3 regions of the Streptomyces sp. NPDC047981 genome follow, and region 1 is predicted to be linked to each of the others. Evidence: riboswitches for the same ligand, from Rfam matches in the RefSeq annotation. Region 1 holds a riboswitch; each other region holds the start of a gene.
The links. Region 1 has a riboswitch for cobalamin ahead of metE (5-methyltetrahydropteroyltriglutamate--homocysteine S-methyltransferase). Riboswitches for the same ligand answer to the same signal wherever they lie in the genome.
Positions count from the first base shown of each region.

Region 2: another riboswitch for cobalamin. It lies ahead of AB0E14_RS17125 (energy-coupling factor ABC transporter permease); the one in region 1 lies ahead of metE (5-methyltetrahydropteroyltriglutamate--homocysteine S-methyltransferase).
Region 3: another riboswitch for cobalamin. It lies ahead of cobN (cobaltochelatase subunit CobN); the one in region 1 lies ahead of metE (5-methyltetrahydropteroyltriglutamate--homocysteine S-methyltransferase).

Region 1 is NZ_JBEZNQ010000056.1:4,664-14,615, reverse strand. Features, by position in the region: gene AB0E14_RS27935 (acyl-CoA dehydrogenase family protein) at 1-770, shown strand, start outside; gene AB0E14_RS27930 (enoyl-CoA hydratase/isomerase family protein) at 767-1,867, shown strand; gene mmsB (3-hydroxyisobutyrate dehydrogenase) at 1,864-2,760, shown strand; gene AB0E14_RS27920 (enoyl-CoA hydratase) at 2,757-3,548, shown strand; gene metE (5-methyltetrahydropteroyltriglutamate--homocysteine S-methyltransferase) at 3,633-5,951, opposite strand; cobalamin riboswitch at 6,135-6,289, opposite strand; gene aceB (malate synthase A) at 6,444-8,042, opposite strand; gene aceA (isocitrate lyase) at 8,164-9,447, opposite strand; gene AB0E14_RS27900 (short-chain fatty acyl-CoA regulator family protein) at 9,842-9,952, shown strand, end outside.
Region 2 is NZ_JBEZNQ010000025.1:51,179-61,130, reverse strand. Features, by position in the region: gene AB0E14_RS17150 (DNRLRE domain-containing protein) at 1-1,255, opposite strand, end outside; gene AB0E14_RS17145 (MmpS family transport accessory protein) at 1,640-2,086, shown strand; gene dhaK (dihydroxyacetone kinase subunit DhaK) at 2,480-3,472, shown strand; gene dhaL (dihydroxyacetone kinase subunit DhaL) at 3,553-4,152, shown strand; gene AB0E14_RS17130 (PTS fructose transporter subunit IIA) at 4,149-4,553, shown strand; cobalamin riboswitch at 4,626-4,850, shown strand; gene AB0E14_RS17125 (energy-coupling factor ABC transporter permease) at 4,879-5,577, shown strand; gene AB0E14_RS17120 (energy-coupling factor ABC transporter substrate-binding protein) at 5,577-5,924, shown strand; gene cbiQ (cobalt ECF transporter T component CbiQ) at 5,931-6,680, shown strand; gene AB0E14_RS17110 (ATP-binding cassette domain-containing protein) at 6,677-7,525, shown strand; gene AB0E14_RS17105 (NADPH-dependent 2,4-dienoyl-CoA reductase) at 7,624-9,657, shown strand; gene AB0E14_RS17100 (PadR family transcriptional regulator) at 9,690-9,952, shown strand, end outside.
Region 3 is NZ_JBEZNQ010000018.1:71,283-81,234, forward strand. Features, by position in the region: gene AB0E14_RS13635 (cobalt-precorrin-6A reductase) at 1-659, shown strand, start outside; gene AB0E14_RS13640 (precorrin-2 C(20)-methyltransferase) at 669-2,180, opposite strand; gene AB0E14_RS13645 (precorrin-8X methylmutase) at 2,177-2,812, opposite strand; gene AB0E14_RS13650 (cobalamin biosynthesis protein CobG) at 2,827-4,287, opposite strand; cobalamin riboswitch at 4,346-4,479, shown strand; gene cobN (cobaltochelatase subunit CobN) at 4,556-8,158, shown strand; gene abc-f (ribosomal protection-like ABC-F family protein) at 8,155-9,738, opposite strand; gene AB0E14_RS13665 (alpha/beta hydrolase) at 9,943-9,952, shown strand, end outside.

The DNA.
Region 1 (9,952 bases):
AGCCCGGCGCCGGGTCGGACGCCGCCGCGCTCGCCACCCGGGCCGTCCGCGACGGCGACCACTGGGTGCTCACCGGAACCAAGCAGTTCATCTCCGGGGCGGGCGCCTCCCAGCTGTATCTGGTGATGGCCCGTACCGGCGGCGCGGGCGCCGCAGGCGTCTCCGCCTTCCTCGTCGACAAGGACGACCCCGGCCTCTCCTTCGGAGCCGACGAGCGGAAGATGGGATGGAACGCCCAGCCCACCCGGCAGGTCGTCCTGGACGCGGTCCGGGTCCCCGCCGACCGGCTGCTCGGAGGCGAGGGCCAGGGCTTCCGCATCGCCATGTCCGGCCTGAACGGCGGCCGGCTCGGGATCGCCGCCTGCTCCCTCGGCGGGGCGCGCAGCGCTCTGGACCGGAGCCTCGCGCACCTCGCCGACCGGCAGGCGTTCGGGCACCGGCTCCTCGACGCCCAGGCCCTCCGCTTCCGCCTCGCCGACATGGCGACCGAACTCACCGCCGCCCGCGCCCTGGTCCAGCAGGCCGCCCACGCCCTCGACCGGGGCGATCCGCGGGCGCCCGAGCTGTGCGCGATGGCCAAACAGTTCGCCACCGACACCGGCTACTCGATCGCCGACCGCGCGCTCCAGCTGCACGGCGGCTACGGCTATCTCAGCGAGTACGGCATCGAGAAGATCGTCCGCGACCTGCGGGTCCACCAGATCCTGGAAGGAACCAACGAGATCATGCGCGTCATCGTGGCCCGCGGCCTGACGGAGGCCTTCGAATGACCTCGACACCGCCGACCGGCACCCCGGGCGACGCACCCGTCCTGCTCGACACCACGGGCCGCATCGGCCACATCACCCTCAACCGTCCCCAGGCCCTCAACGCCCTCACCCACCCCATGGTGCGGCGGATCGACGCGGCCCTCACCGCCTGGGAGCACGACCCGGCCGTCGAGGCCGTCGTGATCGGCGGCGCCGGTGAGCGCGGGCTGTGCGCGGGCGGCGACATCCGCGCCATCCACGAGGACGCCCGCACGCGCGGCGGCCGGGCCTCCGCCGACTTCTGGCGCGACGAGTACCGGCTCAACGCCAGGATCGCCCGCTACCCCAAGCCGTACATCGCCCTCATGGACGGCATCGTCATGGGCGGGGGCGTCGGGATCTCCGCGCACGGCAGCGTCCGGATCGTCACCGAACGCTCCCGGATCGCCATGCCCGAGACAGGCATCGGCTTCGTCCCGGACGTCGGCGGCACGTATCTCCTCGCTCTCGTCCCCGGCGAACTCGGCACCCACCTCGCGCTCACGGGCGCCCCGGTCGGCGCCGCCGACGCCCTGCTGTGCGGGCTCGCCGACCACCACGTACCCTCCGCCGCGCTCGACGCCCTCGTCACCGACCTGGCCGCGCTTCCCGTACGGGAAGCCCTCGCCCGTCACGTACGGCCCGCGCCGCCCGGCGTGCTCACCGGGCGCCGCGAGTGGATCGACGCCTGCTACGCCGCCGACACCGTCGAGGAGATCGTCGAGCGGCTGCTCGGCCACGGGAACCCCGAGGCGAAGGAGGCCGCCGAGACTCTTCTCGCCAAGTCCCCGACGTCGCTCAAGGTCACCCTGGCCGCCCTGCGCGGGGCCCGGCACCTCGGCCCGCTGGAGCGGGTCCTCGACCAGGAGTACCGCGTCTCCTGCGCGGCCCTGACCGCCCCCGACCTGGTGGAGGGCATCCGCGCCCAGGTCGTCGACAAGGACCGGGCCCCGCGCTGGAGCCCGGCCACCCTCGCCGAGGTCACCGACGCCGACGTGCGGCGTTTCTTCGCCCCGCTCGACGAGCGGCCCGAACTGGGCCTCGCCGCAACCGCATCGACCGAGGAGGTGGTCTGGTGAGCCGTACCGTCGCGTTCGTCGGACTCGGACACATGGGCGGCCCCATGGCCGCCAACCTCGTCAGGGCCGGGCATCGCGTCCTCGGCCACGACCTCGACGCCCAGGCCCTGGCCTCGGCCGCCCGCGCGGGCGTGGAGCCCGTGGCGTCCGCCGCAGAGGCGGTCGCCTGCGCGGATGTCGTCGTCAGCATGCTGCCGGCAGGGCGGCACGTCCTCGACCTGTACGACGGCGTCCTCGCCGCCGCCCGCCCCGGCGCCCTGTTCGTCGACTGCTCGACCATCGACGTCGCCGACGCCCGCACCGCGCACGCGCGGGCGGCCGCCGCCGGTCTGCGGTCCCTGGACGCCCCCGTCTCGGGCGGGGTGGTCGGCGCGGAGGCCGGCACGCTGACGTTCATGGCCGGCGGGGGAGCGGGGGAGTTCGCCGAAGCCCTTCCGCTCCTCGAGGCCATGGGCCAGAAGAGCGTCCACTGCGGCGGGCCCGGGGCAGGCCAGGCCGCCAAGATCTGCAACAACATGATCCTCGGCATCTCCATGATCGCCGTCAGCGAGGCGTTCGTCCTCGGCGAGAGCCTCGGCCTCTCCCACCAGGCGCTGTACGACGTGGCCTCGACGGCCTCGGGGCAGTGCTGGGCGCTGAGCGTCAACTGCCCGGTCCCCGGGCCGGTTCCGACCAGCCCGGCAAACCGGGACTACCGGCCCGGCTTCGCCGCCTCCCTGATGGCCAAGGACCTGGGCCTGGCGGCCGCCGCCGCCAGGGCGGGAGGCGTCCACGCCGAACTGGGCCTCAAAGCCGCCGACCTGTACGCCGCGTACGCGGAACGCGTCGGAGCCGCTGAGGACTTCTCGGGCATCGTCCGCACCGTCAGGCAGAGCGAAGGAGACCGCGCATGACCGCCGCCGAGGCCCAGGAGTACGAGACGATCGTCGTCGAACGCAAGGGCCGCACCGCCCTCCTCACGCTCAACCGGCCCGGCGCGCTCAACGCGCTGAACCTGCAGGTCATGAACGAGGTCGTGGCCGCCACCGAGGCCCTCGACCGGGACCCGGAGTGCGGCTGCGTCGTCCTCACCGGCTCGGCCAAGGCCTTCGCGGCCGGGGCCGACATCAAGGAGATGCGGCCCCAGGGCTACCTGGACATGTACCTCGCGGACTGGTTCGCCGCCTGGGACCGGCTCGGGCAGCTGCGCACCCCGACCGTCGCCGCCGTCTCGGGCTACGCCCTCGGCGGCGGCTGCGAACTCGCCATGCTCTGCGACGTCCTGCTCGCCGCCGACACCGCCGTCTTCGGCCAGCCGGAGATCAAGCTGGGCGTCGTCCCGGGCATCGGCGGCTCCCAGCGGCTGACCCGTGCCGTCGGCAAGGCGAAAGCCATGGAGATGTGCCTCACCGGCCGCACCATGGACGCGGCCGAGGCCGAACGCGCTGGCCTCGTCTCCCGGGTCCTCCCGGCCGACGAACTGCTCCCCGAGGCGCTCGCCGTCGCGGAGACGATCGCCGGCATGTCGCTGCCGGTGGCGATGATGGCCAAGGAGGCGGTGGCCCGGGCCTTCGAGACCACCCTCGCCGAGGGCGTGCGCTTCGAACGGCGGCTGTTCCACGCGGTGTTCGCCACCGCGGACCAGAAGGAGGGCATGGCCGCCTTCGTCGACAAGCGACCGCCGGAGTTCCGGCACCGCTGACGCCGGCCGCGGAGGAGGGGCCGGGGCGCCTGTACGCGAGAGCCGGGGCGCCCGCACGCGCCCCGGCCCTCGCGGACGCCCCGGTCAGGACGCGGGCAGCTCGCCCCGGACCGTGCGCGCCGCCGCGACCAGGTTCTCCAGCGAGGCGCGGGTCTCGGGCCAGCCCCGGGTCTTCAGACCGCAGTCGGGGTTGACCCAGAGCCGCTCGGCGGGAATGGCCCGCAGCCCCGTACGGAGCAGATCGGCGGCCTCCTCGGCGCTCGGGACGCGCGGGGAGTGGATGTCGTACACGCCGGGACCGGCCTCGCGCGGGTAGCCGTGCGCGGCCAGCTCGCGGGCGACCTGCATGTGCGAGCGGGCGGCCTCCAGGCTGATCACGTCGGCGTCCAGGTCGTCGATGGCCCGCACGATGTCACCGAACTCGGCGTAGCACATGTGGGTGTGGATCTGGGTGTCCGGCCGGACCCCGCTGGTGGAGAGCCGAAACGCCTCGGTCGCCCACGCCAGGTAGCCGGCGTGGTCGGCGGCGCGCAGCGGCAGGGTCTCCCGGAGCGCCGGTTCGTCGACCTGGATGACCGAGGTCCCGGCCGCCTCCAGGTCGCCGACCTCGTCGCGCAGGGCGAGCGCGACCTGCCGGGCGGTCTCGCCGAGCGGCTGGTCGTCGCGGACGAAGGACCAGGCGAGCATGGTGACCGGCCCCGTCAGCATGCCCTTGACCGGGCGGTGGGTCAGGGACTGCGCGTACGTGGTCCAGCGCACCGTCATCGGCGCGGGGCGGGAGATGTCACCGGCCAGGACCGGGGGCCGGACGTAGCGGGTGCCGTAGGACTGCACCCAGCCGTGGCGCGTGGCGAGGTACCCGGTCAGCTGCTCGGCGAAGTACTGCACCATGTCGTTGCGTTCGGGCTCGCCGTGCACCAGGAGGTCCAGGCCCGCCTTCTCCTGGAACGCGATCACCTCCCGGACCTCGGCCTTGACCCGCTCCTCGTAATCGGCCGTGTCGATCCGGCCCGCCCGCAGGTCGGCGCGGGCGGTCCGCAGTTCGGCGGTCTGCGGGAAGGAGCCGATGGTGGTCGTCGGCAGCAGGGGCAGGCCGAGGTGGGCGTGCTGGGCGGCGGCCCGCTCGGCGTACGGCCGGGAGCGGCGGGTGTCGGCGGCGGAGACCGCGCCGGTACGGGCGCGCACGGCCGGGTCGCGGGTGAGCGGCGACTCCGCGCGCGAGGCCAGGTCGGCCCGGTTGGCGGCCAGTTCGGCGGTGATCGCGGACGTGCCGTGGGACAGGCCCCTGGCGAGGGTGACGACCTCGGCCGTCTTCTGCCGGGCGAAGGCGAGCCAGCGCAGGATCTGCGGGTCGATGTCCCGCTCGGCGGTGGCGTCGAGGGGCACGTGCAGCAGCGAGCAGGAGGCCGCGACGTCGACCCGGTCGGCGAGGCCGAGCAGGGTGCCGAGGGTCGTCAGGGACTTCGCCAGATCGGCGACCCAGACGTTGCGTCCGTCGACGACGCCCGCGACCAGTCGCTTGCCGGGCAGCCCGCCCACGGCCGCGAGGGCCTCCAGGTTGGCGGCGGCGGTTCCCGTGAAGTCGAGGGCGAGCCCTTCGACGGGCGCCTTGGCGAGGACGGGGAGGGCCTCGCCGAGCCGGTCGAAGTACGACGCGACCAGCAGCTTCGGCCGGTCCGTGCGGCCACCGAGCTCGCGGTAGGCGCGGGCGGCGGCGTTCAGCTCGGCCGGGGTGCGGTCCTGGACGAGGGCCGGCTCGTCGAGCTGGACCCAGGCCGCGCCCGCCGCGCGGAGGTCGGCGAGGACCGAGGCGTAGACGGGCAGCAGCCGGTCGAGGAGAGTGAGCGGCTCCAAGTCGGCGGCCACTCCGGGGGCCGGCTTGGCGAGGAGCAGGTAGGTGATCGGGCCGACGAGGACCGGACGCGCCGTCAGGCCGATCGCGAGGGCTTCCCTCAGCTCGGCGACCTGCTGGGTGGAGTCGGCGGTGAAGACGGTGTCCGGGCCCAACTCGGGCACCAGATAGTGGTAGTTGGTGTCGAACCACTTGGTCATCTCCAGCGGCGCGACGTCCTGCGTGCCGCGGGCCATCGCGAAGTAGCCGTCGAGGCGGTCGGAGTCGACGGCGGCGCGGTGGCGGTCGGGGATGGCGCCGACCATGACGCTGGTGTCCAGCACGTGGTCGTAGTACGAGAAGTCGCCGGTCGGCACCTCGTGGAGGCCGGCTTCGGCCAGCTGCCGCCAGTTCGAACGGCGCAGGTCGGCCGCGGTGGCCCGGAGGGCGTCGGCGGTGACGCGGCCCTTCCAGTAGCCCTCGACGGCCTTCTTCAGTTCCCGGTGCTGCCCCTGACGGGGGTAGCCGTACACGGTGGCCCGTGCTGCCGCGGCTGCGGTCCTGGTGGTCACGGAGATCTCCTTCGCGAGATGAATCCCTGAGATCCCGGGGACGGGACGAGAGCGCGAAGGGGTGACGGACCGGACGGCCGGCCTCGCGCGGACGCGCGGGTCTCCGTCTGGTGTGGTCGCCGACCCGCCCTCGAGGTCACCGGGATGTCCGCGCGCGGAATCGTCCGCGTGCGGGCAACGGGCAGGTCTTCGGACTCGCGGGCACGCTCGCCGGATCGAACCGGCGGGCACCTACTGGCCGTCGCTTCCCAGACCCGTACGGGTCCAGTGCGTATGACGGCGGTCGTTCCCGCTCACCGCTGCGGGGCAGTCCCGGATTCCCACCGGGTTCCCTCTTACGACGCATCCCGCCTGGCGGACGGGGCGAACCAGCTGCACCGGCCACCCTAAGGGGCCGGACGGCGTCGTGACGGGCGAAGTCCACCATGCGGATGGTGAACCGAGACACGCCGTCGACGCCGGCCCCTCCGCCGAGGGGCGGGGTCCCCTCGCTCACGAGCGGGGCTCCGCGTGCCGCACGAGGTGGCGGGAGTAGGCGTCCGGGGTGAAGAAGAGCGGCAGTTCGCCGCTGAGGGCGTTCCGTTCGAGCATCGCCCGCACCTCCTCCAGCGGGGCCCACGGGTACTGGGCGCCGAGCGTGTCGAGCTCCTCGTCGAGCAGCCGAACGACGGTCTCCCGGTCGATCAGCCGGTGCCGCACCCACTGCCAGATCTGCACGCGGGCGATCTCGGCGGTCGCCGCGTCCTCCATCAGACCGTCCAGGGCGACGGCGCCCTGGCCGCGCAGCCAGGCCGCGAAGTAGCCGAGCGCGACCGAGATGTTCGTGCGGATGCCCTCCCGGGTGGGCGGTCCGCTGATCCGGCGTACCGACAGCAGGTCCGCCGGGGTGACCTCCACGTCGTCCCGAGTCCGGTGGATCTGGTCCGGCAGGTCGCCGAGGACCCCGTCGAACGCCTTGCGGCAGACCTGGACGAGCCCCGGATGGGCGACCCAGGAGCCGTCGAAACCGTCCTCCGCCTCCCGCTCCTTGTCGAGGCGCACCTTGGCGAGTGCCGCCTCGTGGGCGGCCGGGTCCCTGCTCGGCACCTGGGCCGCCATCCCGCCGATGGCGTGCGCGCCCCGCTGGTGGCAGGTGCGGACGAGCAGCTCGGTGTAGGCCCGCATGAACGGGGCGGTCATGGTGACCTGACCCCGGTCGGGCAGGAGGAAGTCGGTGCGGTGGCCGAAGGTCTTGATCAGGCTGAACAGGTAGTCCCAGCGGCCCGCGTTGAGACCCGAGCTGTGCTCGCGCAGCTCGTAGAGGATCTCCTCCATCTCGAACGCGGCCGTGATCGTCTCGATGAGCACGGTGGCGCGGACCGTGCCCCGGGGCATGCCGAGGAGCTCCTGTGCGAGCAGGAACACGTCGTTCCACAGTCGGGCCTCGTACCGGTTCTCCAGCTTCGGGAGGTAGAAGTACGGGCCGTGGCCGGCGTCGATCTGGCGATGCGCGCAGTGGAAGAAGTACAGGCCGAAGTCGACGAGCGAGGCGGGCACCGGGGCACCGTCGAACTCGAGGTGCTCCTCCAGAAGGTGCCAGCCGCGCGGCCGGACGACGATCGTGGCGAGCCGGTCGAGGTCGGCGAGCCGGTACTCCTTGCCGTCGGCGGTGGTGAAGTCGATGCTGCGGTCGATCGCGTCGCGCAGGACGAGTTGGCCCCCGACGATGTTCTCCCAGGTGGGCGCCGTGGCGTCCTCGAAGTCCGCCATCCACACGCGGGCGCCGGAGTTGAGGGCGTTGACCGCCATGCGGCGGTCCGGCGGTCCGGTGATCTCGACCCGCCGGTCGGTCAGCCCGGGGGCGGGAGGGGCGACGCGCCAGCTGGGGTCGTCGCGGACGGCGGAGGTGACCGGGGAGAAGACCAGCGGGGCCCCGCCGGCCAGGCGCAGGGCCTGGCGGCGGCGCTCCTTCATCAGGTCCAGTCGGCGTTCGCCGAACGCCTCCGCCAGCTTCCCGACGAAGTCCAGGGCGGCGGGGGTGAGGATCTCGGCGTGCCGGTCACCCGGTGCGGCGAGAACGCGGACGCGGTGGGTCGGCGCGGTGGTGGGCATCGGATTCTCCTGGGGTGGGACCTGAGGGAGGCGGGACGTGACCCGGGGCCGGGCCGCCCGACGCGGCCCGGTGCCGGGCCGGACGGGACCCGGTGCCGGGTCCGGCGGACCGATGTCGGCCCTAGTGGAACTGCTCCTCCTCCGTGGAGCCGGTCAGGGCCGTGGTGGAGGACGCGGGGTTCACGGCGGTGGAGACCAGGTCGAAGTAGCCCGTGCCGACCTCGCGCTGGTGCCGGACGGCGGTGAAGCCCTGGGCCTGCGCGGCGAACTCCCGCTCCTGGAGGTCGACATAGGCCGTCATGCCGTGCTCGGCGTAACCGCGGGCGAGGTCGAACATGCCGTGGTTGAGGGAGTGGAAGCCGGCCAGCGTGATGAACTGGAACTTGTAGCCCATCGCGCCCAGTTCGCGCTGGAACTTGGCGATCTGGTCGTCGTCCAGGGCCGCCTTCCAGTTGAAGGACGGCGAGCAGTTGTAGGCGAGCATCCGGTCCGGGTACCGCGCGTGGATCGCCTCGGCGAACTCCCGCGCCTGCGCCAGGTCCGGGGTGCCCGTCTCGACCCAGATGAGGTCGGCGTAGGGGGCGTAGGCCAGGCCGCGGGCGATGACCGGGCCCATGCCGTTCTGGACGTGGTGGAAGCCCTCCGAGGTGCGCTCGCCGGTGACGAACGGGGCGTCGCGCTCGTCGATGTCGCTGGTCAGCAGCGTCGCGGCGAGCGCGTCGGTGCGGGCGACGATCAGGGTCGGGGTGTCCGCGATGTCGGCGGCGAGCCGGGCCGCGTTGAGCGTGCGGATGTGCTGGGAGGTCGGGACGAGGACCTTGCCCCCGAGGTGGCCGCACTTCTTCTCGGACGCGAGCTGGTCCTCGTAGTGGATGCCCGCCGCGCCGGCCGCGATCATCGCCTTCGTCAGCTCGAAGGCGTTGAGCGGGCCGCCGAACCCGGCTTCGGCGTCGGCGACGATCGGAGCGAGCCAGTCCGTCGTGTCCGTGCCGCCCTCGGCGGTCGCGATCTGGTCGGCCCGCAGCAGGGCGTTGTTGATCCGACGGACCACCTGAGGAACGGAGTTGACGGGGTAGAGGCTCTGGTCGGGGTAGGTGTGACCGGCCTGGTTGGCGTCGGCGGCGACCTGCCATCCGGAGAGGTAGATGGCCTGGAGGCCGGCGCGGACCTGCTGGACGGCCTGGCCGCCGGTGAGGGCGCCGAGCGCGTGGACGTAATCGAGGTCGTGCAGCTGCCGCCAGAGCCGCTCGGCGCCGCGCCGGGCCAGGGTGTGCTCCTCACGGACGCTGCCGGACAGCCGCAGCACGTCCTCGGCGGTGTACGTGCGCTCGATGCCGGCCCAGCGCGGGTCGGTCGCCCAGCGCTCTGCGAGCTGCGCGGCGGTCGGCTTCGTCGTCTCGGTCATGATCGTCACCGTCTCCCTGCTTTGTTGTGTTTGCCAATCCGCTGTGTGGTCCTTCCAGGGAGTGGCACGCAGTGTCTGTCGATGGTTCGCGGCCCGCCGGTGCCCGGGGAGGCGGAGATGAGCAATCTGGCCGCTCCGGTCCGTCTCGGCGCCGGAACTGCCGACATCAGGGCGTGAATCGGGTCCCGGCTCCCCGCTCTGGACCGGTGGGGTCCGGCGGGCCGCACCTCGACTCTGGCACTGGCACCGCGTGCCATCAATCGTGGAGTCCTGCCAAGTTCTGCGAATCTTCGGACGCCGGATCGCCAAGATTGCGAAGGGTGCGAAGCGTGCCCGGTGGCGTACGCTGCGCATGACCCGGACGCGGAGTCCCGGGGGCGGAGGGGAGCGCGCGGTGGGCAGGACGTACGCGGGGGCGCGGCTGCGGAGGCTGCGCGAGGAGCGCCGGATGAGTCAGGCGGAGCTGGCCAGGACCCTGGGAATCTCGCCGAGCTATCTGAACCAG
Region 2 (9,952 bases), on a different contig from region 1:
TGGTGCCGGACAGTTCGCCCACCAGCGCGCTGGTGTTGGACCAGGTCGCGGGCGTCGCGCCCGCCTCGCTCCACGCCCCGGTGGCCCGGTGAGCTTCGAGGGCGACGGCATTGCCGTTGGTGGTGTGCGACTGGTCGTAGTACAGACTCAGCCGGGCCGCGTCGACCTTCACCCCCGCCGGGATCTCGCTCATCGGGAACTTGATCAGCGAGCGGGCGATGCCGGTGTCCGTCTTGCCGACCGACAGCTTCCAGGTGTTGTTGAAGTTCACCGCCGGCTGGTCCGAGAGGACCATCGTGTCCTCGGAGACCGAGGCGATCGGCGTGATCGTGATCGTCGGGTCGATCACGACCGGGTACTGACGCTCCTTCGCCGCGAGCCACGTGGCGTCCGGCGTGACGGTCAGCTTCCAGCCCTTGCCGTCGGCGTCCCTGGTCAGCTTCTGGGTGACCTTGGTGCTGTACGTACCGCCGGTGACCGACTGCGGATCCTTCTTGGCGTCCGTCATGTACGGAGCCGGGATCACCATCACCGGAGTGCCCGGGGCCTCGCCGAAGAAGGCGATCGAGCCGTCCTTGCGGGTCTCCGGCGTCAGACCGCCCTCGGTGTCCAGGGTGAAGGTGAACGACACCGGACCGGCCGGGCGTTCGGAGAGGACGATGTCCTCCTTCACCTGGCCGTTGCCGACCCGGTACGACAGGTCCGCTCCGGGGACGGCGTCCTTGTAGACGACCCTGTCGCCCTTCGCCTCCGGCTTGAGCGCACCGGCACCGGTCAGGCCGAACGTGACGGCCCCGCCACCCTCCGCCTCGAAACGCATGAACCGGCCCGCGTCGGAGCCGAACCAGCTCTTGCCGGCGTTCGCGGTGTTGGCGAAGTCGAAGCCCTTGTCCTGGGTGGCGCGCACGGTCGTCTCGACCGGCTTCCACGACGTCCCGGACCTGTACGACGTCGGCACCGCCGTCAGTTCGGCCTCGACCCGGCCGTCCGAAAGCTGCCAGAAGCGCGCCTGCGACGTGCGCTTGGCCGTGAGCTCCTTGACCCGCTTCGCCTTCGGAAGCTTCTCGCCCTTCGGCAGCTTCTCCCGGCTGGGTATGTCCAGGTTCCCGCCGACCGGGGGCTTCGTCTCACCCTCATCGTCCGAGAACCAACCCGCGATCGTGTCGACAACACCCTTGTCGTCGTCATTCGTCGCCGGTGATTCGGGAGCCGCATAGGCGATCTGCGGCAATAGCGTGCCCGCTACCGCCGCCACGACCAGACAGGAGAGAAATCTCCCGTACGGAACTTTCACCTCAATACCTTTCGCTATCGGCGCGCCCGCAACGCACGCGAAATGGGCACGCCGAACGAGCCGGAGCAGATGTCTCCGCCCGGCTTGGAGCAATGCGAGCCGACCGCGAGAAGCAAGAAAGCACGAGCTCACGGGAGTCGCGGTGGGCTTTCTAATCAGTCTCCTGATGCTTGGTCAACCCTGGTTACATACAGGACAATTACGCGACCTCAGATGCGCTGTTCGCCCGATTCTTCCGCTCGCTCGCGCCCGGTCGGCGGCGTGGTGTATAACCGCCCAGTTCATCTGTCAGCTCACCGAAAGCCGGGCTCTTTCATGTCTTCCAATGAACTAGCGGAAAACGCCGTGCGGGAGGAGAACGAACCCGAGGGCGCCGAAGGCTCGCCGGACCGACAGGGGCTGCTGGTCGCGGGAATCGTCCTGCTCGCCTGCCTCGGGCTCGTCGGCTACGGCATGCTCGACACGGACGAGCAGCCGAAGCCGCGAGCCGTGCCGACGGCCGAGGTGACGTACGAGGTCACGGGGACGGGGACCGCCGAGATCTCCTACCTCGCCCGCAGCGAGGACGGCACGGCCAGGGTCGAGAAGGGCATCACCCTTCCCTGGAAGAAGTCCGTCCAGGTGCCCCTCGGCAAGGCCCCGACCGTCGCTGTCGTACTCGACGGAAAAGGCGGACAGGCGGCCTGCACCTTGGCGATCCGCGGGCAGCACGTCCAGCGCGCCACCGCCATCGGCGAGTTCGGGCGCGCCACATGCTCCGGCCAACTGCTTGCCGGCGACGACGAGAAGTGACGCATCTCCCCTCAGAACACCTGCTGTCCGGTTCGCCCGCTCGGGTGTGCACATGCTCCCCGAAGCCATTCGCGCTGAAGGGAAGGTCCGTGTCGCCACCGACATTTCCTCCCTCCCTTCGAGATGTACGCCGCTGAGGTCAGTACCAGTGCTCCGGTGACCGTTCGGGACGTCGCAGGGCCGGCCGGCGATCGCCGCCAGTGGGCCTCCGAGCTGTTCCACGGCCGGGCGAGAATGCACCTGCTCGACTTCAGCCTTGCCCACGTGACCTTCGCCGCGGCAACGTCGATACTGCCCGGGAGAGGGATCACGACTACCCCCTCCATCCGCCACGGCATGACCTGCGAAGACCCAGCAAATGAACCCTTCCGCCGGAATCCCGAGGAGACACTCGTGAGGATGCTGATCAACGTTCCGGAGACCGTCGTCGCCGACGCGCTGCGGGGTATGGCCGCCGCGCATCCCGAGCTGACCGTCGATGTCGAGAACCGCGTGGTGCTGCGGCGGGACGCGCCCGTCGCCGGGAAGGTGGGGCTCGTGTCCGGGGGTGGGTCCGGGCACGAGCCGTTGCACGGGGGGTTCGTGGGGCCCGGGATGTTGGCGGCCGCCTGTCCCGGGGAGGTGTTCACCTCGCCCGTGCCCGATCAGATGGTGCGGGCCGCCGCCGCGGTCGACAGTGGGGCCGGGGTGCTGTTCGTCGTCAAGAACTACACCGGTGACGTCCTCAACTTCGAGATGGCCGCCGAACTCGCCGAGGACGAGGGCATCCAGATCGCCAAAGTGCTGGTGAACGACGACGTGGCCGTGACGGACAGTCTGTACACGGCCGGGCGGCGCGGCACCGGGGCGACGCTCTTCGTGGAGAAGATCGCCGGGGCCGCTGCCGAGGAGGGGGCACCCCTGGAGCGGGTCGAGTCGATCGCCCGGCGGGTGAACGAGCGGTCGCGGAGCTTCGGTGTGGCGCTGAGCGCGTGCAGCACGCCGGCCAAGTGCAGTCCGACGTTCGAACTGCCCGAGGGAGAGCTGGAGTTGGGGATAGGCATTCACGGTGAGCCGGGGCGCGAGCGACGGGCGATGATGACCTCGCGCGAGATCGCCGACTTCGCCGTGGACGCCGTCCTGGAGGATCTGCGGCCGTCCGGTCCTGTGCTCGCCCTGGTGAACGGGATGGGGGCCACGCCGCTGCTCGAACTGTACGGGTTCAACGCCGAGGTGCAACGGGTGCTGGCCGAGCGCGGTGTGCCCGTCGCCCGCACGCTGGTCGGCAACTACGTGACCTCGCTCGACATGGCCGGTTGCTCGGTGACGCTCTGCGAGGCCGACGAGGAACTGCTGCGGCTCTGGGACGCGCCGGTGCAGACGGCCGCCCTGCGCTGGGGCCGGTGAGGGAGATGTCCGGGGTGCACGAGGAAGCGGGTCGTGACATGAGCCAGGGTGGGGACGACGAAGGCGGGGAAGGCGTGGAGCTGTTCGACGGAGCCTTCTTCCGTCGCTGGCTGGCGGCAGCCGCCGTCGCCGTGGACCGGGAGGCCGACCGGCTCACGGAGCTCGACTCGGCTATCGGCGACGCCGACCACGGCGCCAATCTGAAGCGGGGGTTCGCCGCCGTGACGGAGATCCTCGGCAAGGAGCAGCCGGAGACCCCGGGGGCCGTACTCGTCCTGGCCGGGCGACAGTTGATCTCCACCGTCGGCGGCGCGTCCGGGCCGCTCTACGGGACGCTGCTGCGCCGCACCGGCAAGGCGCTCGGCGAGGCCGGGGCGGTGACGCGGGAGGAGCTGGCGGCGGCGCTGACCGCAGGGGTTGCCGGCGTCGCTCAGCTGGGCGGGGCCCAGCCGGGCGACAAGACGATGCTGGACGCGCTGGTGCCCGCGGCCGAGGCCCTCGGCGACTCCTTCGCCGCCGCCCGGGAGGCGGCGGAGGCCGGCGCCCTGGCGACCGTACCCCTGCGGGCGCGCAAGGGCAGGGCGAGCTATCTGGGCGAGCGTTCGGTCGGGCACCAGGACCCCGGGGCCACCTCGTCGGCGCTGCTGATCGCCGCGCTCGCGGAGGTGGCCGCCGCATGACCGGTCAGGTGGGCATCGTGCTGGTCTCGCACAGCGCGGCGGTGGCCGACTCCGTCGCCGCCCTCGCCCGGGGCCTCGCGGGCGGCGGGGCGACCGCGCCGGTCGCCGCCGCCGGAGGCACCCCGGACGGAGGGCTCGGCACCAGCTCCGAGCGGATCGTCGAGGCGGCCAAGGCGGTCGACGGGGGCGCCGGGGTGGCTCTCCTCGTCGACCTCGGGAGCGCCGTACTGACAGTGAAGGCGCTCATCGCCGAGGGCGACGAGTTGCCCGAGGGCGCGCGGCTCGTGGACGCGCCCTTGGTGGAGGGCGCCGTCGCCGCGCTCGTGACGGCGAGCGCGGGCGGGGACCTGGACGCGGTGTCGGCCGCGGCGGCGGAGGCGTACACGTACCGGAAGGAGTGAGCGCGCACCAGGGGCAGGAGGGGCGGGCAGGGGGCGCGCGGGAGATCCGTCACACACCGTCCAGGGGCGCACCCGTGTTGTGATGTACCTGGTCAACCCACTAATGTCACAGCGCCTTGGTGTACGGGAAACCGGTGCGGTACCGGTGCGGCCCTCGCCACTGTGATCGGGAAGTCCGGCTCCATCCCTCCGGGGAAGCCACTGGACCGCCGTGGGAGACCACGGTGGTGTGGGAAGGCGGAGCCGCGGCGGCATGACCCGTCAGCCAGGAGACCGGCCAAGGTGCGTTGTCCATCCACGAGGTGCTGGAGAGGGTCTCCCAACCATGCATATAGCCGAGGGGTATCTGCCCCCTGTGCACGCGGCCGCCTGGGGCGTCGCGTCCGCTCCCTTCGTCGTCCACGGCGTTCGCGCGCTGACCCGCGAGGTCAAGGCCAACCCCGAGTCCACCCTGCTGCTCGGCGCGTCCGGCGCGTTCACCTTCGTCCTGTCGGCCCTCAAGATCCCGTCGGTCACGGGCAGTTGTTCGCACCCGACCGGCACGGGCCTGGGCGCGATCCTGTTCCGTCCGCCGGTGATGGCGGTCCTTGGCACGATCACCCTGCTGTTCCAGGCGCTGCTGCTCGCGCACGGCGGGCTCACGACGCTCGGCGCCAACGTCTTCTCGATGGCGATCGTCGGGCCGTGGGCCGGATTCGGTACGTACTGGCTGCTGCGCCGGTTCGACGTGCCGCTCATGGTGAGCGTGTTCTTCGGCGCGTTCGTCGCCGACCTGTCGACGTACTGCGTCACCAGCGTCCAGCTCGCGCTGGCCTTCCCCGACCCGGGCAGCGGTGTGGTCGGCGCGCTGGCCAAGTTCGGTTCCATCTTCGCGGTCACGCAGTTGCCGCTCGCCGTCAGCGAGGGTCTGCTGACCGTCCTCGTGATGCGGCTGCTCACGCAGTCCAGCAAGGCCGACCTGACCCGGCTCGGGGTGCTGCTCCCGTCCCGCAAGAAGAACGAGAAGGCGGAGGCGAGCGCCTGATGAGCCGGAACGCGAAGATCAACTCCCTGCTCCTGCTCGTCGTCGCGGCCCTTGCGGTGCTGCCGCTGGTCCTGGGCCTCGGCGACCACAAGGAGGAGCCGTTCGCCGGCGCGGACGGCGAGGCGGAGGCGGCGATCACGGAGATCGCTCCCGACTACGAGCCGTGGTTCAGCCCGCTCTACGAGCCTCCGTCCGGCGAGATCGAGTCGGCGCTCTTCTCCCTTCAGGCCGCGCTCGGCGCGGGCGTGCTGGCGTACTACTTCGGTGTGCACCGGGGCCGCAAGCAGGGGGAGGCGCGCGCCGAGGCGAAGGCGCTGCGGTCGGCGTCGTCCGGCGACGACGTCTAGCCGCCGGTGCTGCCGATCGACGCGGCGGCGCACAGCAGTCGCTGGCGCCGCCGTCATCCGTGCGAGAAGGCCGCGCTCGGCTTCGGTCTCACGCTGTGCGCGGTCTGTCTGCCGCCGTGGCCGGGTGCCGTCCTGGTCGCGGCGGCCACCCTGGCCGTCCTGCTCGGTCCGGCGGGCGTGCCGGGGCGTCAGCTGTGGCGCGCGTTCCGCATCCCGCTGGGCTTCTGTGTGACGGGCGCGATCCCGCTCCTCTTCGAGGTGGGCGGGGCGCGGGGTCTCGTCGTGCTCGCGCAGGACGGCCCCGTCCACGCCGGTGAGCTGCTGCTGCGGACCTCGTCGGCGTCCCTGGGCGTGCTGCTGTTCGCCTTCACCACGCCCGTGTCGGACGTGCTGCCCCGGCTCGTGCGGGCGGGGGTGCCGGCGCCGGTGGTGGATGTGGCGCTCGTGATGTACCGGATCAGCTTCCTCCTGCTGGACACGATGTCCAAGATCCGGCAGGCGCAGGCCGCCCGGCTGGGGCTGACGACCCGCGCGGCGACCTGGCGTTCGCTCGCCGGGCTCGGCGCGACCTCGTTCGTCCGCGCCTTCGACCGGGCCCAGCGGCTGCAGTCCGGGCTCGCCGGGCGGGGCTACGACGGGACGCTGCGCGTCCTGGTGCCCGAGGCGGCGGTCTCGGGCCGGTTCCTCGCCTCGACGGCCGGCCTGCTCACCGGACTCGTCGTCCTCACTCTCGTCCTGGAAAGGTCACTGCCGTGAGTCCCGCACCCCCTGTCGTGGAACTGGTGAAAGCCACGTTCGCCTACGAGGACGGGCCGCTGATCCTCGACGGTGTCGACTTCGCCGTGCCGGAGGGCCGGGCGCTCGCGCTGCTCGGCCGCAACGGCGGCGGCAAGACGACGTTGCTGCGGCTGCTCAGCGGTGGCCTGCGCTGCGGCGGCGGCGCGCTCCGGCTGGACGGTGCGGAGGTGTCGTACGACCGGAAGGGGCTGACGCGGCTGCGGACGACGGTGCAGCTCGTGGTCCAGGACCCGGACGACCAGCTCTTCGCCGCGTCGGTCGGGCAGGACGTGTCGTTCGGCCCGATGAACCTGGGGCTTCCGGAGGAGGAGGTACGGCTCCGGGTGCGCGAGGCGCTGGAGGCGCTGGACATCGTCGCGCTGGAGGACCGGCCGACGCATCTGCTGTCGTACGGGCAGCGGAAGCGGGCCGCGATCGCGGGCGCCGTCGCGATGCGCCCCCGGGTCCTGATCATGGACGAGCCGACCGCGGGGCTCGATCCGCACGGGCAGGAACGGCTCCTGGAGGTGCTCGGCCGGCTGCGAGACGCGGGCACGACGGTGGTGATGGCGACGCACGACGTCGACCTGGCCCTGCGCTGGGCGGACGAGGCCGCCGTCCTCACTCCGGAGGGCCTGCGGACCGGGCCGATCGAGGAGCTGCTCGCCGACGACGCCCTGCTCGACGCGGCGCGGCTGCGGCGGCCTTGGGGCATGGCGGTCACCCGTCTCCTCCGGTCCCATGGGCTGCTCGCCCCGGACGCGCCCGGTCCGCGTACGGCGGAGGAGCTCGCCGTGTGGGCGGAGACGGCGGTTACCGAGTAGTAGTACAGATCACTCGACCAGCCTTCTGCAACTAGTTGCATAACGGGGTCGGGGTCACTTAGAACAGGGGGGACGATCCTGCGCGAGGAGGCGCCCCCATGAACCCGACCCCGGCCGCGACCCCGTACCCGCACCTGTTGAGCCCGCTCGACCTCGGGTTCACCACCCTGCCCAACCGGGTGCTCATGGGTTCCATGCACGTCGGTCTCGAAGAGACCGAGAACGGGTTCGCGCGCATGGCCGCCTTCTACGCCGAGCGCGCCCGCGGCGGTGTCGGGCTCATCGTGACCGGCGGCATCGCCCCGAACGAGGCGGGCCGCCCGTGGGACGGCGGGGCCAAGCTGACCACCGAGGAGGAGGTCGCCGAGCACCGGCAGATCACTGACGCCGTGCACGCCGAGGGCGGGCGGATCGCCATGCAGATCCTTCACTTCGGCCGGTACGCCTACCACCCCGGGCTCGTCGCCCCGAGCGCGATCCAGGCGCCGATCAGCCCCTTCGTACCGAACGAGCTGACCGACGCCGAGGTCGAGCGGACGGTGGAGGACTACGCCCGCTGCGCCGAGCTCGCCAAGGAGGCCGGGTACGACGGCGTCGAGGTCATGGGCTCCGAGGGCTACCTCATCAACGAGTTCATCGCGGCCGCCACCAACCACCGCACCGACCGCTGGGGCGGCAGCTACGCCAACCGCGTGCGCTTCCCGCTGGAGATCGTCCGCCGGATCCGCGAGCAGGTCGGCGAGGACTTCATCGTCATCTACCGCCTCTCCATGCTGGACCTGGTGCCCGGCGGCTCCACGCTGGAGGAGGTCGTCTCCCTCGCGAAGGAGATCGAGGCCGCCGGCGCGACCATCATCAACACGGGCATCGGCTGGCACGAGGCCCGCATCCCGACCATCGCGACCTCCGTCCCGCGCGGCGCGTACACCTGGGTCACCCAGAAGCTGATGGGCTCGGTGAGCATCCCGCTCGTCACCAGCAACCGCATCAACACCCCCGAGGTCGCCGAGCGGATCCTCGCCGAGGGCCGCGCCGACATCGTCTCCATGGCCCGCCCCTTCCTGGCCGACCCCGACTTCGTCGCCAAGGCCGCCGCGGACCGCGCCGACACCATCAACACCTGCATCGGCTGCAACCAGGCCTGCCTCGACCACACCTTCAGCCTGAAGATCACCTCCTGTCTGGTGAACCCGCGCGCCTGCCACGAGACCGAACTGGTCCTCTCCCCCACCCGGCTCGCCAAGCGGATCGCCGTCGTCGGCGCGGGCCCGGCCGGTCTCGCCTTCTCCGTCTCCGCCGCCGAACGCGGCCACGCGGTCACCCTGTTCGACGCGGCCGACGAGATCGGCGGGCAGCTCAACATCGCCAAGCGCGTCCCCGGCAAGGAGGAGTTCGACGAGACGCTCCGCTACTACCGCGTCCAGCTGGACGCGCGCGGCGTCGAGGTCCGGCTGAACACCCCGGTCGAGGCCGGCGACCTGGAGGGGTACGACGAGATCGTCGTCGCCACCGGCGTCACGCCGCGCACCCCGGAGATCGAGGGCGTCGACCACCCGAGCGTCGTCAGCTACCTCGACGTCCTGCGCGACGGCGCGCCCGTCGGCGAGCGCGTCGCGATCCTCGGCGCGGGCGGCATCGGCTTCGACGTCGCCGAGTACCTGACGGACGGCGGCGAGGGCGCGAGCCAGGACCCCGAGACGTACTTCAAGCAGTGGGGCGTCGACACCTCGTACGAGGGCCGGGGCGGGCTGCGGGCCCCGGAGCGGCCCCGGCCGCCGCGCCAGGTCCACCTGCTGCAGCGCAAGACCTCCAAGGTCGGCGCCGGTCTCGGCAAGACCACCGGGTGGATCCACCGCGCGGAGATGAAGCACCGGGGCGTCACGATGGTCGCGGGCGTGGCGTACGAGCGGATCGACGACGAGGGCCTGCACCTCACCGTCGACGGCGAGTCACGGATCGTGCCGGTCGACACCGTCGTCCTGTGCACCGGCCAGGAGCCGCGCCGCGGTCTGTACGAGGAGCTGCTCGCCGCGGGCCGCACGGCGCACCTCATCGGCGGCGCGGACGTGGCCGCCGAACTGGACGCCAAGCGCGCGATCGACCAGGGCACGCGGCTCGCCGCCACCCTGTGATCGCGTCGGCGGGCCGAATCTAGGATGCGGGCATGTCCCTCCCGCACGCGATCCTCACGGCGCTGCTCGAGAAACCGTCCTCGGGCCTCGAACTGACGCGCCGCTTCGACCGGTCGATCGGCTACTTCTGGTCGGCGACGCACCAGCAGATCTATCGCGAGCTGGGCAAGCTGGAGCAGGCGGGGCACATCAGGGCCCTGCCCGCTCCGGTGCCGGCGCGTGGCCAGAAGAAGGAGTACGAGGTGCTGCCCGCGGGCCGCACCGAGCTGGCCGACTGGGTCGCCCGGACCGAGGA
Region 3 (9,952 bases), on a different contig from region 1:
CCAGCTCCCTCGCCGGCCGCGTCGCCGCGCCCCGGCTGCCCGCCGGTGAGGTCCGGATCGGCGGGTTCGGCGGCGTGGACGGGCTCGTGGCCTGGGTGCGCGAGCACCACGTGGACGCGGTCATCGACGCCACCCATCCCTTCGCGGAGACCATCAGCTTCAACGCGGCCGGGGCGGCCGCCACCGCCCATGTTCCCCTGCTGGCCCTGCGCCGCCCCGGCTGGGTCCCGGAGGCCGGGGACGACTGGCACCCGGTCGGCTCCCTGGCCGAGGCCGCGCGGGCCCTGGACCGGCTGGGGGACCGGGTGTTCCTGACGACAGGCCGCATGGGGCTCGCCGCCTTCGCCGACCGCCCCGAGTGGTTCCTGGTCCGCTCCGTCGACGCGCCCGAGCCGCCGATGCCCGCCCGCACCGAAGTCCTCCTGGACCGGGGCCCGTTCACGCTGGAGGGCGAGCGGGAGCTGCTGCGCCGCCACCGCGTCGACGTCCTCGTCACCAAGGACAGCGGCGGCGCCGCGACCGCCCCCAAGCTCCGCGCCGCCCGCGAGGCCGGCGTCCCGGTGGTCGTCGTCCGCCGCCCGCCCGTCCCTGAGGGCGTGGAAACGGCCGCCTCCGTCACGGAGGCCGCCGCTTGGGTCCGTGTGCGTGCCGAGGCCTGACCTGACGCGTCAGGCCTCCGGGTAGCGCCGGGGCGTCCAGGTGATCGTGCGGCCGTCGGCGCGCTCCACCGCCCGTGTCTGCGACGAGCCGATCAGCAGCAGCGTGCGCATGTCGACCTCGCTCGGCTCCAGCGTCTTCAGGGTCACCACCCGCACCGACTGCTCCGGGCCGCCGACGTCCCGCGCGACGACCACCGGCGTCTCGGGCGAGCGGAGTTCGAGCAGCAGCTCACGGGCGGCCGCCACCTGGTGCGTACGGGACTTGGAGCCCGGGTTGTACAGCGCCAGGACCAGGTCCGCCTCGGCCGCCGCGCGCAGCCGGGCGGCGATGACCTCCCAGGGCTTGAGCCGGTCGGAGAGCGAGATCGTGGCGTAGTCGTGGCCGAGCGGGGCGCCCGCGGCGGCAGCCGCCGCGTTCGCGGCCGTCACCCCCGGCAGGACCCGCACCGGGACGTCCGCGTACCGCTCCTCGGAGGCGACCTCCAGGACCGCCGTCGCCATGGCGAAGACGCCCGGGTCGCCGCCCGAGACGACCGCGACCCGGTGCCCGCGCCGGGCCAGGTCGAGCGCGAACTCGGCGCGTTCGGACTCGACCTTGTTGTCCGAGCCGTGCCGCCGCTGCCCGGGGCGCAGCACCGGGACCCGGTCGAGGTAGGTGGTGTAGCCGACGAGGTCGTCGGCGTTGACGAGCGCGCCGCGCGACTCGGGCGTCAGCCAGGGCGCGCCCGCCGGTCCCGTGCCGACGACGACGACCTCGCCCCGCTCCCGTGCCGGCGGGGCCTGGTCGATCCGGGAGGGCAGCACGGCGACCGAGAAGTACGGGACCGTCTCCGGGTCCACGTCCGCCAGGGTCCCGGTCCGCTCGCCCGCCATGAACGCCCGCTCCACGTACCGCGCGTCCTCCAGCCGGCCCGCCCGCTCCAGGGCGCGCCGCACGGTCGGGAACGTCCGGCCGAGCTTCATCACGACCGCCGAGTCGGTGCCCGCGAGCCGGGCCGTCAGCTCGTCCTCCGGCAGGGTGCCGGGGACGATCGTCAGGACCTCCTCGGCCTCGCACAGCGGCTCCCCGAGCCGGGCGGCGGCGGCGCTCACCGAGGTCACCCCGGGGATGACGGTGGTGTCGTAGCGGTCCGCGAGCCGCTTGTGCATGTGCTGGTACGAGCCGTAGAAGAGCGGGTCGCCCTCGGCGAGCACGGCGACCGTGCGGCCGGCGTCCAGGTGCGCGGCGAGCCGGGCGGCGGCCTGCTCGTAGAAGTCGTCGAGCGCGCCGCGGTAGCCGCCGGGGTGGTCCGTGGTCTCGACCGTGAGCGGGTACATCAGCCGCTCCTCGATGTGGTCGGCCCGGATGTGCTCGGCCGCTATCGAGCGGGCGATGGACCGGCCGTGCCGGGCCGAGTGGTACGCGATCACGTCGGCGGCGGCGATGGCCTTGACCGCGGCGAGCGTGAGCAGCTCCGGGTCGCCGGGCCCGAGGCCGACCCCGTACAGCTTTCCTGTGGTGGGCGTGCCGGGGGTGCTCATGCCTGGATCTCCGCTTCGTGGGCGAGGGCGTTGATCGCCGCGGCGGTCATGGCGCTGCCGCCGCGCCGGCCGCGGACGACGAGGTAGTCGAGGCCGAGGGTCTGGGCCGCCAGGGCGTCCTTGGACTCGGCGGCGCCGATGAAGCCGACGGGTATGCCGAGGACGGCGGCGGGCTTCCCGGCGCCCTTGGCGACCATCTCCAGGAGGTGGAAGAGCGCGGTGGGCGCGTTGCCGATGGCGACGACGGAACCTTCGAGGCGGTCGCGCCAGAGTTCGAGGGCGGCGGCGCTGCGGGTGGTGCCGAGTTCGGCGGCGAGCGCGGGCACGGACGGGTCGGAGAGCGTGCAGACGACCTCGTTGTCGGCGGGCAGCCGCCTGCGGGTGACACCGCTGGCGACCATCTGCGCGTCGCAGAGGATCGGCGCGCCCGCGCGCAGGGCGGCGCGGGCCCGGGAGACGACCTGCGGGGAGTACGCGAGGTCGGCGACCAGGTCGGTCATGCCGCAGGCGTGGATCATGCGGACGGCGACCTGGGCGACGTCGGCGGGCAGACCCGCGAGGTCCGCCTCGGCGCGGATCGTGGCAAAGGACTGGCGGTAGATCTCCGTGCCGTCCTTCTCGTAGTCGAACATCCTGCTGCTCTCGCTCATCTCGTGGTTGCTGTGGGGACGCGGGCCGCCGCGACGGCGTCGGGCAGGGCGGTACGGGGGGTGGGGACGCCGTCGACCAGGTACGCGCCGTCGCCGGTGGCGAGGACGTCGACCCAGGCGCCGTGCGGGTGGCCGCAGCGCCGCTCGCACCCGGAGAAGTACACGGGCAGCCCGCCGGGGCCGTGGCCGCTGCCCGGGGTGGCGTCGGCGCGCACGTCCGCGAGGGACTTCGCGCAGCCGGGGCGCCCGGTGCAGGCGCCGACCCCGGCCCAGGGAGAGCGGGGGTCGGTGACGAGACCGTGGGCGTCGAGCTCGCGCAGCCGGGCCGCGACGGCGCCCGGGTCGGCGAGGCCGGTGACGACGGCCCCGCGCCAGGGCGTGAGCCGCACCTCGCCGCCGCTCGCGGCGAGCGCCCGCAACTGGTCGGCGGTCAGCCGCCCGAGGGGCGCGAGTACGTGGAGGGCCTGGTCGCCGAGGGGCCCGGGGGCGGGCGGCCCGGCGGGTGGAGGGTCCATGGCCGGTAGGGGCTCGGTGACCGTTCCGGGCGCGGGCTCGGCGGCCGTCGCGGGCTTGGGATGGGCGCCCGTCCCCCCGGACTCGGGCTCGGCGGCCGTCGCGGGCTCCGCCGGGACCGCCGGGACCGCCATGACCGCCGGGACCGCCGGGACCGCCGGGACCGCCATGACCGCCGGGAGCACAGGGACCGTCGGGAGCGCAGGGATCGCCGGGACCGCCATGACCGCCGTGATCCCGGCGCCCGCGAGCGCGCCGGGCAGGTCCGGGGCGTGCCCCTCGGGCAGCTCCCGTACGCGCCAGGCGCCGTTCCCGGCGGTGCGGGCGGCGGCCAGGAAGGCCCCGGCGGCGGCGAGCGCGGCCCGGGGCGCGTCGGCGGCGCCGACCCGGACGTCCTGGCCCCCCACCCGTACCCGTACCGACGGGCCTTCTGCGATCAACGTCACATCTCCGCCGAGCCCCGCCACATCGCCCCGCCCGTCGTCCAGGGCGAAGAGGAACCGGCCGGACAGGGCCGCCGTCCACGGCCGGGCGCACAGCAGCGCGTCCAGTTCGCGGGCCCACAACTGCACGTCTCCGTGGCCGAGTCCGTCGAGTCCGGCCGCCGGGGAGGCCACGATGTTCCGGACCCGCTCATGGGTCTCGGAGGGCAGCAGTCCGGCGCCCGAGAGCCGCTCGGCCAGCGCCGCGCCACAGGCCTCGCCGAGCCCGCGCAGCTCCACGTTCCCCCGGGACGTGACACTGACCCGCCCGTCCCCGAGCTCCTCGGCCACCGAGGCCAGAACCAGTACCTGATGAGTCGTCAACAACCCTGCGGGCAGCCGCAGTCGGGCCAGACGTCCGTCGTCGGCGGCGTGCAGTCGAAGCGCCCCGGGGCAGGCGTCACCACGGTCCCGTACGGGCGGTTCGCCCGGGTTGGGACGTGCGGGTGGGGTGGGCGGCATGGCGGCGAGCATACCCACGACGCCGACGGGCCAGACCGGCCCGGCGGACGCACGATCTACTATGCAGATCGGCATGGGGTCCCAGGACCCCGGGGAGGAAGCCCGGTGAGAATCCGGCGCGGTCCCGCCACTGTGAGCCGGGCCCCGCAAGGGTCCCGGTGAGTCAGGAACTCCCTTCCCCAAGCTCTCGGCTTCGCTCGAGCAGGGGAGGCCCCAACCCACACGACCACCCGGGGCGCGGACAACCCCGAGGAAGGCCTGCGCACGCATGCGAATTCTGTTGCTGTCGCACTCCGACACCGACCTGCTCAGCGCCCGCGCGGCCGGCGGCCCGGTCGCCTACCGGTTCGCCAACCCCTCCCGGCTCGCCCCGGACGACCTGCCCGGGCTCCTCGACGAGGCCGACCTCGTCGTCGTCCGCCTCCTCGGCGGGCTGCGGGCGTGGGAGGAGGGCCTGACGGCCGTGCGCGCGGCCGGGAAGCCGGTCGTCGTGCTCTCCGGCGAACAGGCCCCCGACGCCCAGCTCATGGAGGCCTCCACCGTCCCCGTCGGCGTCGCCACCGAGGCCCACGCCTACCTCGCGCACGGCGGCCCGGCCAACCTGGAGCAGCTGGCCCGGTTCCTCGCCGACACCCTGCTGCTGACCGGCCACGGCTTCGAGGCCCCGGCCGCCGCGCCCACCTGGGGCCCGCTGGAGCGCACGGCCCGGACGACCGAGGGCCCGACCATCGCGGTGCTCTACTACCGCGCCCACCACATGAGCGGGAACACCGCCTTCGTCGACGCCCTCTGCTCGGCGATCGAGGACGCGGGCGCCCGCCCCCTGCCGCTCTACGTGGCCTCCCTGCGCGCCCCCGAGCCCGAGCTGATCGAGACGCTGAAGCGCGCGGACGCGATCGTCACCACCGTCCTCGCCGCCGGTGGCACGAAGCCGGCCGAGGCACAGGCGGGCGGCGACGAGGACGCCTGGGACGCGGGCGCGCTCGCCGCCCTCGACGTGCCGATCCTGCAGGCGCTCTGCCTCACCGGCTCGCGGGCCGCCTGGGAGGAGAACGACGAGGGGCTCTCCCCGCTGGACGCCGCCAGCCAGGTCGCCGTGCCCGAGTTCGACGGCCGCCTGATCACCGTGCCGTTCTCCTTCAAGGAGATCGACGAGGACGGGCTCCCCGCGTACGTCGCCGATGCCGAGCGGGCCTCCCGCGTCGCCGGGATCGCGGTCCGCCACGCCCGGCTGCGGCACATCCCGAACGCGGAGAAGAAGCTCGCGCTCGTCCTCTCCGCGTACCCGACGAAGCACTCCCGGATCGGCAACGCGGTCGGCCTGGACACCCCCGCCTCCGCCGTCGCGCTGCTGCGGCGGCTGATCGCCGAGGGGTACGACTTCGGGGCCGAGGCCGACATCCCGGGGATCGTCTCCGGCGACGGCGACGAGCTGATCTACGCCCTGATCGAGGCAGGCGGCCACGACCAGGACTGGCTGACCGAGGAGCAGCTGGCCAAGAACCCGGTCCGCATCCCGGCCGCCGACTACAAGCGCTGGTACGCGCAGCTCCCGGCCGAGCTGCGGGAGGCCGTGGAGGAGCACTGGGGCCCCGCGCCCGGCGAGATGTTCCTCGACCGCTCCCGCAACCCGGAGGGCGACATCGTCCTCGCCGCGCTGCGGCGCGGGAACCTGCTGATCCTCATCCAGCCGCCGCGCGGCTTCGGCGAGAACCCGATCGCGATCTACCACGACCCCGATCTCCCGCCGTCCCACCACTACTTGGCCGCCTACCGCTGGATCGCGGCGCGCGCCGAGGACGGCGGCTTCGGGGCGGACGCCATGGTCCACCTCGGCAAGCACGGCAACCTGGAGTGGCTGCCCGGCAAGAACGCCGGCCTGTCGGCCGCGTGCGGCCCGGACGCGGCGCTCGGTGACATCCCGCTGGTCTACCCGTTCCTCGTCAACGACCCGGGTGAGGGCACGCAGGCCAAGCGGCGCGTGCACGCCACGCTCGTCGACCACCTGGTGCCGCCGATGGCCCGCGCCGACTCGTACGGCGACATCGCGCGCCTGGAGCAGCTGCTCGACGAGTACGCGCAGATCTCCTCCATGGACCCCTCGAAGCTGCCGGCGATCCGGGCGCAGATCTGGACGCTGATCCAGGCGGCCAAGCTCGACCACGACCTGGGCATGGAGGACCGTCCCGAGGACGACGGCTTCGACGACTTCCTGCTGCACGTCGACGGCTGGCTCTGCGAGGTCAAGGACGCTCAGATCCGCGACGGTCTGCACGTGCTCGGCGGGGCGCCGACCGGGCCCGAGCGGGTCAACCTGGTCCTGTCGATCCTGCGCGCCCGGCAGATCTGGGGCGGTACGCAGGCCCTGCCGGGTCTGCGCGAGGCGCTCGGCCTGGACGAGTCGGCCGCGACCCGGACCACCGCCGACGAGGCGGAGGCGACGGCGCGCGCGCTCGTCGAGGCGATGGAGGCCGCCGACTGGTCCGTGGACGCGGTCGCGGGCGTCGCCGCCGCGCACGGCCCGGACGTGGCCGCCGTGCTCCGGTTCGCCGCCGAGCAGGTCGTCCCGCGCCTGGCCGCGACGACCGACGAACTCGCGCACGCCGTGCACGCGCTGAACGGCGGCTTCGTCCCGGCCGGCCCCTCGGGTTCTCCGCTCCGGGGCCTGGTCAACGTGCTGCCGACGGGCCGGAACTTCTACTCCGTCGACCCCAAGGCCGTCCCCTCCCGTCTTGCCTGGGAGACCGGCCAGGCGCTCGCCGACTCGCTCCTGTCGCGCTACCGCGCCGACAACGGCGAGTGGCCCACCTCCGTCGGGCTCTCCCTCTGGGGTACGAGCGCGATGCGCACGGCCGGTGACGACGTCGCCGAGGCGCTCGCCCTCCTGGGCGTCCGCCCCACCTGGGACGACGCCTCGCGCCGGGTGAACGGCCTGGAACCGGTCCCGCTCGCCGAGCTGGGCCGCCCGCGCATCGACGTCACGCTGCGCATCTCGGGCTTCTTCCGGGACGCGTTCCCGCACGTCATCGGGGTCCTCGACGACGCCGTACGGCTGGCCGCCGGGCTCGACGAGCCGGCCGCGGACAACTACGTACGGGCGCACGCGCAGGCGGACCTCGCCGAGCACGGCGACGAGCGGCGCGCGACCACCCGGATCTTCGGCTCGCGGCCCGGCACCTACGGCGCGGGCATCCTCCAGCTGATCGACTCGCGCGACTGGCGGACGGACGCGGACCTCGCCGAGGTGTACACGGTCTGGGGCGGCTACGCCTACGGCCGCGGGCTCGAAGGCCGCCCGGCGCGGGCCGAGATGGAGACGGCGTACAAGCGGATCGCGGTCGCGGCGAAGAACACGGACACCCGCGAGCACGACATCGCCGACTCCGACGACTACTTCCAGTACCACGGCGGCATGGTCGCGACCGTCCGCGCGCTCACGGGCACCGCGCCCGAGGCGTACATCGGCGACTCCACCCGCCCGGAGACCGTCCGTACCCGGACGCTGGTCGAGGAGACCTCGCGGGTCTTCCGGGCCCGCGTGGTCAACCCGAAGTGGATCGAGGCGATGCGCCGCCACGGCTACAAGGGCGCGTTCGAGCTGGCGGCGACGGTCGACTACCTCTTCGGCTACGACGCGACGACCGGGGTCGTCGCCGACTGGATGTACGACAAGCTCACCGAGACGTACGTCCTCGACCCGGAGAACCAGGCCTTCCTGAAGGAGGCCAACCCCTGGGCCCTGCACGGCATCGCGGAGCGCCTCCTGGAGGCCGAGTCGCGCGGCATGTGGGAGAAGCCGGACCCCGAGACCCTGGCCGCCCTGCGCCAGGTGTTCCTGGAGTCGGAGGGCGACCTGGAGGGCGACGACTAGGCGGTCACGACGGCTTCCGGGGTCAGTTCGAGGCGGCGGCCCCGGAAGCCGGTCCGGATCCTGCGGTCGTGGGTGACGATCACCAGGGTGCCGGGGTAGTGGGCGAGCGCGGCCTCCATCTCCTCCACCAGGCCGGGGGCGAGGTGGTTGGTCGGTTCGTCGAGGAGGAGCAGGTCCGCAGGGCGGGTGACCAGGCGGGCCAGTTCCAGCTTCCGGCGCTGTCCGGTGGACAACTCCCGTACGGGTACGGCCAGATCGGCGGCGGTGAAGAGCCCGAGCCGCAGCAGCTCGTCCTCCCGGCCCGCCCCGAAGGCCTCCGCCACGGTGCGCGGGTCGTCGGGCAGGGCGGTGTCCTGGTGGAGCGTCCCGACCCGGCGCGGGGCCGTCACCGTCCCGCTGTCCGGGGTGAGTTCGCCCGCGAGGACCTTCAGGAGGGTGGACTTTCCGGCGCCGTTGGGGCCGGTGACGAGGAGCCGCTCGCCGGGGGCCAGGTGCAGGGAGTCCAGTGCGAGGCGCCCCGCCACCCGGACGTCGGTCAGGGCGACCGCGCCGGCCGCCTCGCCCTCGAAGGCGGCGGTGAACCGCAGCGGTTCCGGGGGCGCGGCCACCGGGTTCTCGGTGAGCCGGTGCAGCCTCTCGCGGGCGGCCCGGATCCTGCTCATCGCGCCGTGCGCCCGTGACCTGGCCCGGAAGGCGCCCGCCCCGCTGAAGGCGGCCGGGGCCTTGCGCGGGATGGCGGAGAAGCGGTCGATGGTCGCGTCGGCGAGGGCCGAGTACCGGGCGAGCTCGGCCCGCCACTCCTCGTACTCCCGCTCCCAGCGGGCCCGTTCGGCGGCGCGGCCGGTCAGATAGCCGTCGTAGCCGTTGCCGTACCGGCGTACGGTCCGCAGGTCGTGGTCGACCTCCAGGACGGCGGTGGTGACGCGGTCGAGGAAGGCCCGGTCGTGGGTGACGGCGACGACGGTGCCGCGGTGTGCGCGCAGCCGCTCCTCCAGCCAGTTCACGGCCTCGTCGTCGAGGTCGTTGGTCGGCTCGTCGAGGAGGAGCAGTTCGGGGTCGGCGGCGAGGGTGGCGGCGAGCGCGAGGCGTGAGCGCTGCCCGCCGGAGAGCGTGGCGAGCGGGCGGTCCCGGTCGAGCGGCGCGCGCTCGCCGAGCTGCCGCAGCGTCGTCTCGACGCGCCGGTCGGCGTCCTGGCCGCCCCGTGCCTCGTACGCGGCGAGGAGCGCGGCGTAGCCGTCGAGGTCCCCGCTGCGGTCGAGTTCCGCCTCGGCCGCCCGGATGGCCCGCTCCAGCTCCCGTACGTCGGCGAGCGCGAGGTCGACGGCGTCGCCGACGGTCGCCGTACCCGGGAGGTCCAGGGTCTGGGCGAGGTGGCCGAGGCCGCCGGGGGCCTCGACGGCGACGGTGCCGTTGTCGGGCCGCTCCAGGCCGGCGAGGAGCCGGAGGAGGGTGGACTTGCCGGAGCCGTTGTCGCCGACGACGCCGACGCGCTCGCCGGGCCGGACGGTGAGGGAGACCCGGTCGAGGACCAGCCGGTCGTCGTAGCGCTTGGTGACGTCGGTGAGATGGACACGGAACAAGAGCGACTCCTGTCGTCGACGATCTGATCTGTGAGACGAGACGTCTCGTCTCGATGCGAAGACTGTAGGGCGCCCGGAGTGATTGCGCAAGACGCTGCGTCTCGTCTCGTCCCGTCTCGGGGGAAGTCACCGCCGGAGCGATGAGTTTCGCCTCCGCCGGCCGTCTACCCCTTCGAACCGAGAGAGACCAGAGGAGAAGGAACCATGGCCGAGA